3 regions of the Sphaerisporangium cinnabarinum genome follow, and region 1 is predicted to be linked to each of the others. Evidence: riboswitches for the same ligand, from Rfam matches in the RefSeq annotation. Region 1 holds a riboswitch; each other region holds the start of a gene.

Region 1 (4,552 bases):
GGCCCGCCGCGCCGCGGCCGACCGCGCCTACGGCCTCGCGTCCGACGACGAGGAGGGTCGGCGCGCGGCGGTCGACGGCGTCGCGCGCGTCCTCGCGGCCGTGGCCCGGCTCGCCGAGGCGGAGGGGCAGCGACGCGTCGTCGCGGTCGAGCTCCAGTCCGCGCCCGGTCCCGGCCGCGGGTCCGGCGCGGCGCTCGCGCGCAGCCTCACGGAGCTGGCCGCCGTCGCGCCCGCCGGGCTGCCGCTCGTGGTGGAGCACTGCGACGCGCCACGCCCGTGGGGCGTCGCGGAGAAGGGGTTCCTCGCGCTCGACGACGAGATCGCCGCCGTCGCGCGCGCCGCCCGGGACACCGGCCACCCGCTGCACGTCGGGCTCAACTGGGGCCGGTCCGCCATCGAGGGGCGCAGCGCCGCCACGCCCGTCGAGCACGCACGGGCTGCCGCCGCCGCGGGCCTCCTCGCGAGCGCGATGCTCTCGGGTGCCAGCGGGAGCCCGGGCCGGTGGGGCGCTCCGTGGGCGGACGCGCACGTGCCGCCCCACGGCCCCGACCCCGCGCTCCCCGGCCCCGACGAGACGATGCTCGGCCCGGCCGAGGTGCGCGAGTTCCTCGCCGCGGCCGGTCCCGTCCCGCTCGTCGGCGCCAAGGTGACCACGCGGCCCGCGGACGCCCCGCCCGCGCAGCGTCTCGCCGTCGCGCGCGCGACGCTCGCCGTGCTCCGCGACGCGCTGGCCGCCGTCGCCCCCGACATCGGTGCCGATCGCGCAGCGAGCCGCCCCGCCGGCTGAGCGCGTCCCGCGGGCCGCGCCCGTCCCGGCTCGACCCCGAGCCCGACCGGGCGCAGCTCGCGCCCGACCCCGCGCAACCTCAGCCCCGCGGCACGGGCGCCGAGCGGTGCAGGTGGTCGACGGGCCCGCGGCCGGTCCCCACCCGCAGAGCGGCACCGGCGCGCAGCGCGCCCGTGAGCCACTCCTTCGCCTCGCGCGCGGCCTCCTCCCAGCTCGCGCGCTGCGGTCGCAGCGCCGCGAGCGCCGCCGAGAGCGAGCACCCGGTGCCGTGGGTGTGGGGCGTGTCGACGCGCTCGGCGTCGAACGTCGTGACGGTGGCCGCCCCCGGCACGCGACCCGACGTCGGCCCGGGCGCGGGGACGACGAGCGCGTCGGGCGACGTGCGCCCGGTGAGGTGGCCGCCCTTGAGCAGCACGACGGCGCCGCTCGCCGCCGCGTACGACGTCGCCTGGCACAGGGCGTCGTCCCACGTCGTCGCGGGCTCCCGCCCGCCGAGGACGGCGAGCTCGGGCAGGTTCGGCGTGACGACGTCCGCGCGCGCCGCGAGGTCGCGCACGGCCTGCTCGGCGCCCGCGTCGAGCAGGCGGTGACCGGACGTGGCGACCATCACCGGGTCCAGGACGACCCACGGCCGCGGACCACCCGCGGCGGCGAGGTCGTCGAGCCACTCCCCGACCGTGCGGGCGTTCGCCTCGTCCGCCACCATGCCGATCTTCACCGCGTCGACCTCGACGTCGTCCGACACGGCGTCGAGCTGCGCGCGCAGGAACGCCGGCCCGGGGACGTGCACCGACCGCACGCCGTGGGTGTTCTGCGCGACGAGCGCCGTCGTGACGGCCATGCCGTAGGCGCCGTGCGCGCAGAACGTCTTGAGGTCGGCCTGGATCCCGGCGCCGCCGGTCGGGTCGGTCCCCGCGACGGACAGGACGCGGGGGCGGGACGGAGCCGGGTCGGGCCCCCGGCCCGGGTCGGGGCGACGGTCACGGTCCGCGCGGGCGGGGACCGGGTCGGAGGTGTGCCGGGGCAGGGCGAGCGTCATCGCGCGGACATCCCTTCGCTGGTACGAGCCAGATCAGGTTCGACGGGTCTCATCTCAGCCCCGGTGCGGGGCACCCCGTGTCGCGGGCCATGCTACGCGGCGGGCCGCGCGCTTTTCACCCGCCCCGACGCGTGAGACGACGCGCGTGCGCGCGTCTTTCCGGGTATGACGCAGCACGTCGCCCCCGCGACCCGCCCCTTCCTGCCGGACGCACCCGTCCCGGTGCAGGTGCCCGCCCTCTGCACGACCTACGACCGGGACGGTCGGCGGGTCGTGCTCACGGGCGTCATCACGCACGACGCGGGCGGCCTCGTGGCCTTCGAGTACGAGCACCCCGAGCGGGGCCTGTGGCACGTGTGGGTCGACCGGGACACGTGCGCTCCCCGGTGACCGGTGCCCCGGACGCACGGACGCCGCCCGACCGGGGGGTCGGGCGGCGTCGCCGTGCGGGGTGCGCGCGCTCAGCGGGCGGGGAGCTCTCCCGGCATCGGGTCGTCGGCGCCCCAGCGCGTGACGCGCAGCCGACGGCCGTCCGGCCCGGGCAGCGCGACGCCTGCCCGGGCGGCCTCCTGGGCGGCCGTGCGGAGCGAATCGGGCGAGTCGTGCGTCACGCGGACGAACGCCCCCGAGAACGCGTCGAGCTCGCCGCGGGCGATCGCGACGACCATCTCGACCGTGCGCTCGACGGGCGTCCACTCCGTGCGGCCCTCGTGCATGACCATGGACGCCGTCATGTCGGTCTGCACGACGCCCGGCGACACCTCGAAGGTCCGCAGCCCGAGCGCGTGGCCCGAGCGGTGCAGGTTCGCCCCGAGGCGCAGGAGCGCCGTCTTGCTCGCGTTGTACGCGCTCGCGCCCTCCATGTCGTGCGAGCCCGCGCCGCTGCTGAGGTCGACGACGCGGCCGCCGCCGCGCGCGAGCATCCCGGGGACGACCGCGCGCGCGAGCAGGAACGGCCCGCGCACGTTGGTCTCCAGGACGGCCCACCACTCGTCGGGGTCCGCCTCCCACAGCGGCACCTCGGCGTCGACCCGGCCCGCGTTGTTGACGAGCAGGTCCACGCTCCCGAGCGCGACCTCGGCCTCGCGGACGGCCGCGGCCACCGCCGCCGCGTCGGTCACGTCCGCCGTGACGACGACGGCCCGGCCCGCGCCGTCGAGGGCGGCGATCTCGTCGGCCACGCCCGCGAGCCGGCCCGCGTCGCGCGCGAGGAGCGCGACGTCGAGGCCGGCCGCGGCGAGCCCGACGGCGACCGCGCGGCCGATGCCGCGCGACGCCCCGGTGACGAGCGCGGTGCGGGCGGGCGCGACGTCCGGCGCCGCGCCCGGCCCCGGTGCGCCGCTCATGCGCGCAGCTCCGCCCCGACGCGCTCGCGCGCGGCGGCCACAGCGCCCTCCCGGACCCGCGCGACGTCGTCGGCGGTGAGGGTGCGGTCCGCGGCGCGCAGCCGCAGCGAGAACGCGAGCGACTTGCGCCCGGCGCCCACCTGCTCGCCCGTGAAGACGTCGAACAGCGCGACCTCCTCGGCGAGCTCGCCGGCGCCCTCGACGACCGCGGCGCGCAGGGCCTCGGCCGGCACGTCGGCAGCGACGACGAACGCGAGGTCCTCCTTCGCCGCCGGGAACCCGGAGACCGGGGTCGCCTGGACGGGCTCGTCTGACGCACCGGCGACGAGCGCCGTCAGGTCGAGCTCGAACGCCACGGAGCGGGCGGGCAGGCCGACGTTCTCCAGCACCTTGGGGTGCAGCTCGCCCGCGTGCCCGACGACCGTCCCGTCGGCGAGCTCGAGGCGCGCGCAGCGGCCGGGGTGGAACGGGGCCCGCGCGGTGTCCGCGACGACGCGCACGGCGTCGTCCCCCCGCAGACCGGCGCGGTCCGCGACCAGGCGTGCCGCGTCGACCGCGTCCGTCCAGTCCGCCGGACGGCCGGGGCCCCACCAGCCCGCCCGCTCGCGACGACCGACCAGGACGCCCGCGACGTGGCGCGGCTGCGCGGGGAGCGCGGCCTCGATCGCGGCGAGGTCGTCGTCGGAGGGACGCACACCGCCGGGCAGCGACGGCGCGGCCGGGGCGCCCGGGCGCGGGTGCGTCACGAGCCCGACCTCGAACACGGCGACGTCCGCGAGCCCGCGGCCCACGTTGCGGCGCGTGGTCTCCAGGAGCGTGCTCAGCACGTCCGTGCGCATCAGGGGGCGGTCGTCGGCCAGCGGGTTGAGCAGGCGCAGGGCCCGGCGGCGCTCGTCGTCCGCGGGGATCCGCAGCGCGTCGAGCTCGCCCTCGCCGACGAACGGGTAGCTCAGCGTCTCGACGAACCCGTGCTCGGCGAGCGCCCGGGCGACCGACCGGCGCACGCGCTGCTCGCGCGTGAGCCCGCGCCCGCCGGGCGCCGCGGGGAGCACCGACGGGATCTCGTCGTACCCGACGAGGCGCGCGACCTCCTCGACCAGCTCGGCCGGCTCGGTGAGGTCGGGGCGCCACGACGGCGGGGTCACGACGACGACGCCCGTCGCGGCGGCGTCGTCCGCGTCGACCGTGCACCCGATCGCTCCGAGCGTCCCGACGACCTGCTCGAGCGTGTACGGCACGCCGACGAGGCGCTCGGCCTCGCCGACGGGCAGGCGGATCGGGGCGGGCGTGGTCACCCGGTCGAGGTCGCTGACGGCCGGGTCCGCGGTCCCGCCGCCCAGCTCGACGAGCAGGTCGACGACGCGCTGCGCCGCGACCGCG
Region 2 (4,552 bases), on a different contig from region 1:
AGCCCGGTCCGCCGGGCGCTCTCGGCGGCGGTGAGCACGCCGTCGGGGAAGCCGTTGACGTTCTGCCACGCCCACATCCACGTGCCCGGACCGGGCGCGGCCGTACCGAGGAACTGGAGGCGGCACGTCGCGGTCCCACCGTCGGGCGCGGTGAAGGTGAAGACGCCCGTGGTCATGTCGGCGGCCCAGGCGTCGTCGCCGTGGAGGTCCGACAGGTGGAGCTGGTGCTCGTGGGAGAGGAACGCGGCGTCGTCGACGAGGTCCTGGAGGGCCGGGACGTCCTGGGCTGCCGTGCCGTGCGCGGTCTGCGGCTCCGTCATGGACCGACGGTATCGGCGCGCACGGTGCCCGGCCTCCGCACGACACGCGGTGCGGTGCGGTGGGGACCGCCGCTCAGGCCGCGAGGAGCAGGACGTCGCCGGCGCGCGCGGTCGGACGGCGGAGCGTCTCGGCGACGGGGAGGTCTCGCACGGGTTCGCCCACCGGCGCGACGTGCCGCGGCGCGGAGAGGGCACCCCGCTCCCGCGCGGAGGACAGCACGCGGACAGGTGCGAGCGGCCGCAGCTCCTCGCCCGTGCGGGCGACGAGGTCGACGAGCCGCAGGCCGAGGGCGCCGCAGACGGCGGCGAGGACCTCGGACGACGCCTCCTTGCGCCCGCGCTCCACCTCGGACAGGTAGGCGGTGGAGACGCGCGCGGCGGCCGCGACGTCCACGAGCGTGCGCCCCTGCGCGAGCCGCGCCCGCCGCAGGATCCCGCCGATGACGTGGCGCAGGAGGGGTTCCGCCCGTCCGCCCGTCCGGGACCGGGGGCGCGGCGTCACCACGTCCGGCACCGCATCGCGCACCCCGTCCGGCACCGCGCTCGTCGCGTCCATGCGATCACGCTACCCGCGGCCCGCCCGGGTGCCGAGGCACCCGGGCGGTCATCTGCTGCTGGCGTAAGGCCGGGCGCACGGCGCGACGGTCGGCCGCGGGCCCGGCCGGACGCGTCACCAACCCTCGAGCGACCAGGCCATCTGCCAGAAGCGGATCTCGTGGCGGCAGCTCAGCTCGAACGCGCGCTCCATGCGCGCGCGCTCCGCCTCGCCCGCGTCCGCGGCGAGCGCGTCGAGGCGTGCGCGCAGGTCCGTGAGGACGTCCTCGGTGCGCTCGGCCGCGTAGAACTGCCACCAGCCCGCGAGCGGGTGGTCGTCGGCGAGGGCGCCGGGCGTCGTCTCGCGCTCGCCGAGCCAGAAGCGTCGCGCGGACCAGATGTAGGTCCACGGGCACGGCAGCAGCGCGGCGAGCAGCACGCCGAGCGAGTCGCGGCCGGCCGCCGTCATGTGGTCGACGTAGGCCTGCGCGCTCGGCGCGAGGCGGTGCGTCTGCGCCTCCTCGTACGTCACGCCGAGGAAGTCGCACATCGCGTGGTGCGCGTGCGACTCGTCGTCGAGGAGGAAGCCGGCCTTGTCGTGGAAGTAGGCCGCCCACGACCGGTCGGGCGCGAGGGCCATGCCGAGGCCGTAGCAGCGCAGGTAGGCCGTGAGGTACTGGTGGTCCTGGCCCACGTAGTGGCGGACCGCGGCGGGCTCGACGGAGCCGTCGCGCAGCCCGGCCAGGAAGGGGTGGTCGTAGAACGTCTCGAAGAGGTCCGCGTACCGGCGGGCGAGGTCGGCGGTGAAGCCGGTCTCCTCCTGCCGGACGAGCGCGGTCGGGTCGTCCGCGAGGACAGGGTTCAGGGTGATGGCAGCAGGCGTCGTCATGCCCACGTTCCTCCGCTCGTGCTAGCGAGATCAGGTTCGACGGGTCCGGGCGGCCGTACCGCTCGTCTCAGTCCCTCGGCCCGGGCCGTGGCCCGGGCGGGACGCCCCGCGTGGTTCGCGCCGACCCTAGCAAGGACGGCGCCGGTGCGGGAGTTCTCGCCACGGTGTGGGAATATAGTTGTAGCGACAACAAGTTGGAGAAGACATGACCACGAGCACGCCGGGCGCGCCGACCGACCGCCTCCTGTCCCCGTCCACGAGCATGGACGCCGTCACGCTGCGCGTGGGCGACCTCGAGCTCATGACCTCGTACTACACGGGCGCGTTCGCCCTCGCCCCGCTCGAGGAGCGGTCGCGCGGCGCGGAGGTGCACCGTGTGCTGGGCCGCGGCCGCACGCCCATGCTGCGCCTCGTGCACACGCCCGGGCTCCCGCCCGTCGACCCGCGCCAGGCCGGCCTGTTCCACACGGCCTTCCTGTTCGACGACGGCCCGAGCCTCGCCGCGACCGTGTACCGCGCCGCGCAGGACCGCCGCGGCACGTTCGTCGGGTCGAGCGACCACCTCGTCAGCGAGGCGTTCTACTTCACCGACCCCGAGGGCAACGGCGTCGAGCTCTACACCGACCGCCCCCGCGAGACCTGGGTGCGCGAGCACGGCCAGATCCTCATGACGACGACGTTCCTCGACCCGAACGCCTATCTGCGCACGCACCTCGACCAGGAGACGTTCGACGCCGGCCCCTCGCTCGCGGGCCGCGTCGGCCACGTGCACCTCCAGGTGGGCGACGTCGCGACCGCCCACGCCTTCTACGTCGACGCCGTCGGCTTCGAGGCGACGCTCACCGGGTACAGCGGGGCGCTCTTCGCGTCCGCGGGCGGGTACCACCACCACGTCGCGATGAACGTGTGGAACAGCGCGGGCGCCGGGCCCCGCGCCGCGAGCCTCGGTCTCGGCGACGTCGCCGTCACGGTGCCGGGCCGCGAGGACCTCGACGCGCTCGTCGCGCGCCTCCGCGCCCGCGGGCTGGAGCACGCGGACGACGGCCGCTCCGTCGTCGTGCACGACCCGTGGGGCACGCGCGTCACGCTGTCCGTGCCGGGGACGACGACCGAAGAGCTGCTCGCTCGCTGAGGCCCGCCGGCCCGGGCACGGAGAGCGCGCCCGGGACGCGAGGCGCACGATGGGAGGACCCGCCGAGCGCACCGAGGAGCGACCGTGTTCCGCAGCCTCTTCCCCGTCCTCACCGTGGCCGACCTCGACCGGTCGCTGGGCTTCTACCGTGACCTGCTGCGCGGGACGGTCGAGTACGCCTTCCCCGACGCGGTCCGCCCGTCTAGGTGAGCCACCCGCGGACCAGCCGTGGGGCGAGCGCGTCGCACGCGTGCAGGACCCGGACGGCACCGTCGTGGTCCTCGGCCAGGAGGCCGCTCCCCCGGCCGAGCCGGAGGGCCCGACGGGGCTGTCCTAGCCCGCGGTCGCAGGCGCCGCGGAGCCGGCTCCCCGCCGGCACGGTGCCCCCACCGGGACTCGAACCCGGAACACGCCGGGTTTAAGCCGGCCGCCTCTGCCAGTTGGGCCATGGGGGCGCGGGCCGAATCTACCGCGCGCGCGGAGCTCCCGGGCCCGTCGGCGCGACGGCCGCCCGCGCGGGACCTGGACGCGCCGAGGGGCGAGCCGCACGCGCGGCTCGCCCCTCGTCGTCGGGCACGACGGCCGGGCCAGGCCCGGCCGCGGCCTCAGGAGGCCTTCGCCGCCGGCGTCCGGTCGTCGGCGTCGACGGTGCCCGCACCGGACTCCGCCGCGGCCGCCGAGCCCTGCGCGGTCTGCTTGACCGGGTCGCCGTCCTTCTTGGGCGGGACGGACGCGGCGCGGAACTCCGCGCGCGGGTCGTGCAGCGAGCCGAGCGAGACGAGCTCGCGGCCCATGAGGAACTGGCCGATCCAGCCGATGAAGATGCGGATCTTGCGGTTGCCCGTCGGCATCGCCATGACGTGGTAGCTGCGGTGCATGAGCCACGCGAGCGTCCCGCGGAGCTTGAACACGCCGAACAGCTCCGCGACGCCCTTGTACAGACCGAGCGACGCGACCGTACCGACGCTCTTGTGGCGGTACTCGACCGGCGGCTCGCTGTGCAGCTCGAGCGCGAGGTTGTCGGCGAGGCGCGTGGCCTCACGGATGGCGTGCTGCGCGTTCGGCGGGCAGAACTTGCCCGGGTTCAGCACGTCCGGGACGGCGGCGCAGTCGCCCGCGGCCCACGCGTTCGGCACGACGTTGCCGTCGGCGTCCGCGACCTGGAGCGTCGGCAGCACGGTGATGCGGCCCAGCTTGTCGACCGGGAGGTCCGACGACTCCTTGAGGACCGGGTTCGCCTTGACGCCCGCGGTCCACACGATCGTGTCGGAGTCGAACTCGACCCCGGTCGAGGTGACGACGTGGCCGTCCACGCACGACGACAGGAACGTGCTGAGGTGGAACTCGATGCCGCGCTTCTTCAGCTCGTCGAGCGCGTACTGCGCCATGGGCTCGCTGAGCTCGGGCAGGATGCGGCCCGCGCCCTCGATCATGACGAAGCGGAGGTCCTTCTCCTCGATCGTCGCGTAATTGCGCGTCGCGTAGCGGGCCATGTCCTCGATCTCGGCCAGCGCCTCGATGCCCGCGAACCCGCCGCCGACGAACGTGAACGTGAGCATGCGGCGACGCAGCTTCTCGTCCCACGTGGACGACGCGACGTCCATGCGGTTGAGGACGTGGTTGCGGACCGCGATGGCCTCCTCCACGTTCTTGAAGCCGATCGCGTTCTCCGCCAGG
Region 3 (4,552 bases), on a different contig from region 1:
CGCAACCGGCGGCTTCCCGGCGCGCCTCGCCGACGCCTGAGACCGGTCAGAACAGGACCTGCTCGACTCCCCCGCCGACGACGTCGAGCCCGCCGCCGTCCATCGGCATGCCCGCGAGCGCCCCGCCGTAGCCGGCGCGCGCGTCCTGCGGCGCCGGGTCGACGGCGAGGCTGCCGGCCGGGTAGGCGCCGTCCGTCGGCGGCCCTGGCCGGCGTCGCCGGTCGCCGGGCTCGCCGCGGCGGAACCGGCCCTCGACGCCCGCGGGGCCGCGGTGCCCCGCGACTCCGAACCCGCGCGCCTCGAGCATCGGCCGCACCCGGTCCCACAGCCAGGACCGGTACGCCGTCGAGGCGTACGTGCCGCGCGCGTACACGCGCTCGTAGCCGGGGACGAGCCGCGGGTGCTCGCGCGCGAGCCAGCCCATGTACCACTCGCGCGTACCGGGCTTGAGGTGCAGCGGCAGCACGGTGACGCCCGTCGCGCCCGCGTCCTTGACGGCGTCGAGCAGCTCGGTGAGCGCCCGCGTGGAGTCGGTGAGCCACGGCAGCACGGGGGCGACCATGACGCCGCACGGCAGGCCGGCCTCCCGGACGGTGCGGACGAGGTCGAGCCGCGCGCGCGGCGACGGCGTGCCGGGCTCGACGCTCGCCTGGAGCTCGGGGTCCAGGAGCGCGAGGGACACGCCGATCCCGACCTCGACGCGCGAGGCGGCGTCGACGAGCAGGGGCAGGTCGCGGCGCAGGAGCGTGCCCTTGGTCAGCACGGAGAGCGGCGTGCCCGACCCGGCGAGGGCGTCGATGATGCCGGGCATGAGGCGGTAGCGTCCCTCGGCGCGCTGGTACGGGTCGGTGTTGGTGCCCAGCGCGACGGCCTCGCGCGCCCAGGACGGTCGGGCGAGCTCGGCGCGCAGCACGTCGTCCACGTTGACCTTGACCACGACCTCCCGGTCGAAGTCCTCGCCCGCGTCGAGGTCGAGGTACTCGTGCGTGGGGCGGGCGAAGCAGTTGTGGCTCACGACCCCCGCGGCGACGAAGTCGCGCGTGCCGGTCGTGATGTCGACCAGCTCCGTCACCTCCCCCGGCCCGTCGAGGGCCTCGAGGGAGTCGACGCGCAACGCCTCGCCGCCGGTGACGTCCTGGCCGTCGAGGACGGGCCGCCCGTCCGCGAGCGCCGCGGCGCCCGGCCCGACGAGCACGTCGCCGAGCGCCAGGCGGGCGCGGTGCCCGGCGCCGCCGACGACGTGGCGCCAGCCGCGCTCGGTGAGGAACCGGTGGTCGCCGCTCGCGACGAGGCGCGTGCCGTCGGCGAGGGTCACCCGGTAGGCGCGCTTGCGGGTGGTCCAGCGGTCGAGGACGCGGGTGCGCACGTAGCGCCGGTACGCGCCGTGGGGGGCGGTGCCGACGATCTCGTCGCCGACGCGCAGCTCGCCGATCGCCCGCTGCGTGCCGTCGGCCAGGAGCACGGGCGTGCTCGGCGCGAGGCAGTAGGAGCACGCGTGGCTGCACCCGCGGTACGGGTTGACCGTCCAGCGGAAGGGCATGCGCGACATCGCCGGGACCTTCGACAGCGCGCTCTTGGCCGTGACCTCGTGGAACGTGATCCCCGCGAACTCGGGCGTGCGCACGCTGCGGACGAGGCCCATGCGCTCCAAACCGGGAAGCGCGCCGTCGTCCGCGCCGAGCGCCTGTCCGTCCCACCGCATCGCGCCATTCGAACAACTGTTCGAACCCGCTGTCAAGGACGGGTCATCCGCCGGCGGACCACGTCTTGAGCAGCGCCAGGTTCCCGAGGGGGATGTGGTGGCCGATGCGGGGGTGGTCGAGCGCGACGCCGACGACCCCTGCTGCGGCGAAGGACGCAACGTAGTCGATCGCCGCCGGCACGGGCACGCCGAGCAGCGGCACGGAGCCGGTCCCTTCGGCCGCCAGCCCGAGCGCCCGGGCCGCCTCGTCCGCGCGCGGGGCGCTGCTGTAGAGGCAGATCATGGGCCCCTGGTCCGCGGAGACGGCGTACGGACGCGGCTGGTCCTCGGGCCCTCGGGCGATGAAGAACCACGTGCCGAGGCGCGCCGCCTGCCGCCACAGCGCGATCTGCGCCGACGTGTCGCCCGCGGGCGCGCTCCGCACGGCCTCGTCGAGGCGGTCCAGCTCCGCGACGGCCGCGGGGTCGTTGTCTCGGGTCATGCGCGCTGCCTCGTTCCTCGTCGTCGGAGCCCGTCCCCGGTCCGCGCGGGCGCCTCGTCGCCGTCACCTTCTCACGGTGCCCGGACGTCCCGGTGGGTGAGACGCCGGGATTGTCCGGCGGACGTCCAGGCCCTAGGGTCGGGCCGAACGCCTCCGGGGAGCGCACGAGCGCTGAGAGTGCAGGTCGGACACCCGTCCCCCCTGCAGACCCGTGGAACCTGATCTGGTTCGTACCAGCGAAGGGAGCAGGGCCGACGTCACCGTCCCCTGCGCGCTCGTGCCCGCGCCCCGCGCGTGCCGTCCGCGCGGGGGCAGCGGTGGCGCGCCGTCGTGCACCCTCCGCCCCGGGGGCCCGACGGAGGGAACCGCATGACCGAGCCCCGCACCACCCCGCCCCGGGAGACCCCGCCCACCAGCACGCCCGGCCCGCCGGCCGACGCCGTGCCCCCGGCGCCCGGTCCCGGAGACCGCACCGTCACCGCTCCCCCGGCCCGCGCCCGGCGCCGTGGCCTCACGCTCCACGAGACGGTCCTCGTCGCCGTCCTGGGCGTCGTGTTCGGGTTCGTCTACTGGGCGTTCGTGCAGCTCTGGGCCCCGCTCCAGCTCGCCATGGGGCCGCTCGCGGACCTTGCCGCGAACGTGCTCGCGGGCGCGTGGATCGTCGTGGGCCCGCTCGCGACGTACATCGTGCGCAAGCCGGGCGTCGGCATCCTCACCGAGACGCTCGCGGCGCTCGTCGAGGTGGTCTTCCTCGCGTCGCCCGCAGGCCCGCTGCTCGTCCTCGTGGGGCTCGTCCAAGGGGTGGGCGCGGAGATCCCCTTCGCGCTGACCCGGTACCGCCGCTACGGCTGGTGGGTTTTCGTCGCGTCGGGCGTCAGCGCGGCGCTCGTCACCTACGCGTTCAACGCGGTCCGGTTCGGCTGGCTCGGGCAGGACTGGGCGATGCTCCGGCTCGGCGTGCAGGTCGTCTCGTGCGTCGTGCTGTGCGGGATCGCGGCGCGCCTCCTCGGCGACGCCCTCTCCCGCACCGGCGCGCTCGACGCCTTCGCGATCGGCACGGACCGCCGTGGCTGAGGTGCGGGACGCCGCGGCGGACGTCATGCCCGGCACCGTGCCGGGCACCGTGCCCGACGCCGTCTCCGCCGCGGGCCTGACCGTCACCGTGGGCCACGACGCGACGTGCGTGCTCGACGACCTCACCCTGACCGTCCCCGCGGGGACGGGGCTGCTCGTGCTCGGCCCCTCGGGCTGCGGGAAGTCCACGCTGCTGCGCGCGCTCGTCGGCGTCGTGCCCCACACGCTCCCGGGCACCGTCACGGGCGACCTGCGCGTGACGGGCGTCGACCCGCGCGCCACGACCCCCGCGGGGCTCGCCGCGCGCGTCGGCCTCGTCCAGCAGCGGCCGGGTGACCAGCTCTGCCTCGGCCGCGTCGACGAGGAGCTGCGGTTCGCGCTCGAGAACCGGGCGGCGGACCCGCGCACCATGGACGCCCGCGCCGCAACCGCTCTCGCCGCTGCCGGTGCGGGCCACCTGCACGACCGACCGACCCACGCGCTGTCGGGCGGCGAGGCGCAGCGCGTCGCCCTCGCGGCGGCGCTCGTCGCCGACCCCGAGCTCGTGGTCCTCGACGAGCCGACGGCGTTCCTCGACCCGGCCGCGGCGCACGAGGTGGGGACGCTCGTGGGCGGGCTCGTCCGGGCGCCCGGACCGGACCCGCACGGAACACCCCGCCGGTCGGTCGTGCTCGTCGAGCACCGCCTCGACGACGTCGGGACGCTCCCGGACGCGACCCTCGTGCTCGACCGCACGGGCCGCGCCGTCGCGCACGGCCCCACGACCGCCGTCCTGCGCGCGCACGCCGCCACGCTCGCCGCGCTCGGGTGCTGGCTGCCGCTCGACGTCCGGCTCGAGCGGGCCGGGGCCCCCGGACCGCTCGGTGCCCCCGCGACCGACGCCTGGCTCGTCGACCTCGCGCGCACCGCAGACCCGCGCCCCTCGGATCCGCGGGCACCGGTCCCGGGCGCCTCGGACGCCGGTCCGAGTGCGCCCGGCCCGGTCGCCCTCCGCGCCCGTCGTCTCGCGGTGCACCGCGCCATGGCAGGCCGCCGACGACGCGGGCGGGACGAGACGCCGGTGGTGCACGACGTCGACCTCGACGTCCGCGCGGGCGAGGTGCTCGCGGTGGTGGGGCCGAACGGGGGCGGCAAGTCCACCCTCCTGCGCGGGCTCGCGGGACTCGAACGGACCAGGGGCGACGTGACGACGGCGGCGGACGCGCCCGTCGCGATGGTGTTCCAGGACCCGGAGCACCAGCTCCTCGCGCGGACGGTGCGCGACGAGGTCGCGTGGTCGGCGCGCCTCGCGCGGC

Evidence for each region. Region 1 has a riboswitch for thiamine pyrophosphate ahead of thiD (bifunctional hydroxymethylpyrimidine kinase/phosphomethylpyrimidine kinase). Riboswitches for the same ligand answer to the same signal wherever they lie in the genome.
Region 2: linked by a shared signal. The riboswitch ahead of ACZ4MO_RS12440 (thiaminase II/PqqC family protein) and the one ahead of thiD (bifunctional hydroxymethylpyrimidine kinase/phosphomethylpyrimidine kinase) in region 1 are both predicted to bind thiamine pyrophosphate.
Region 3: linked by a shared signal. The riboswitch ahead of ACZ4MO_RS07880 (ECF transporter S component) and the one ahead of thiD (bifunctional hydroxymethylpyrimidine kinase/phosphomethylpyrimidine kinase) in region 1 are both predicted to bind thiamine pyrophosphate.

What each region holds. Positions count from the first base shown of each region.
Region 1 covers NZ_JBVHRG010000010.1:201,229-205,780, reverse strand. Annotated here, with positions in the region: gene ACZ4MO_RS15420 (DUF4862 family protein) at 1-787, shown strand, start outside; gene thiD (bifunctional hydroxymethylpyrimidine kinase/phosphomethylpyrimidine kinase) at 867-1,826, opposite strand; TPP riboswitch at 1,820-1,914, opposite strand; gene ACZ4MO_RS15410 (hypothetical protein) at 1,992-2,216, shown strand; gene ACZ4MO_RS15405 (SDR family NAD(P)-dependent oxidoreductase) at 2,288-3,172, opposite strand; gene pheT (phenylalanine--tRNA ligase subunit beta) at 3,169-4,552, opposite strand, start outside.
Region 2 covers NZ_JBVHRG010000007.1:257,642-262,193, reverse strand. Annotated here, with positions in the region: gene ACZ4MO_RS12450 (DUF6882 domain-containing protein) at 1-320, opposite strand, end outside; gene ACZ4MO_RS12445 (helix-turn-helix domain-containing protein) at 394-834, opposite strand; gene ACZ4MO_RS12440 (thiaminase II/PqqC family protein) at 991-1,743, opposite strand; TPP riboswitch at 1,734-1,862, opposite strand; gene ACZ4MO_RS12435 (VOC family protein) at 1,949-2,875, shown strand; gene ACZ4MO_RS12430 (hypothetical protein) at 2,960-3,085, shown strand; tRNA gene ACZ4MO_RS12425 (tRNA-Leu) at 3,257-3,330, opposite strand; gene ACZ4MO_RS12420 (NAD(P)/FAD-dependent oxidoreductase) at 3,481-4,552, opposite strand, start outside.
Region 3 covers NZ_JBVHRG010000004.1:134,607-139,158, reverse strand. Annotated here, with positions in the region: gene ACZ4MO_RS07895 (TIGR03618 family F420-dependent PPOX class oxidoreductase) at 1-40, shown strand, start outside; gene ACZ4MO_RS07890 (Rv2578c family radical SAM protein) at 47-1,702, opposite strand; gene ACZ4MO_RS07885 (hypothetical protein) at 1,746-2,183, opposite strand; TPP riboswitch at 2,328-2,447, shown strand; gene ACZ4MO_RS07880 (ECF transporter S component) at 2,553-3,257, shown strand; gene ACZ4MO_RS07875 (ATP-binding cassette domain-containing protein) at 3,250-4,552, shown strand, end outside.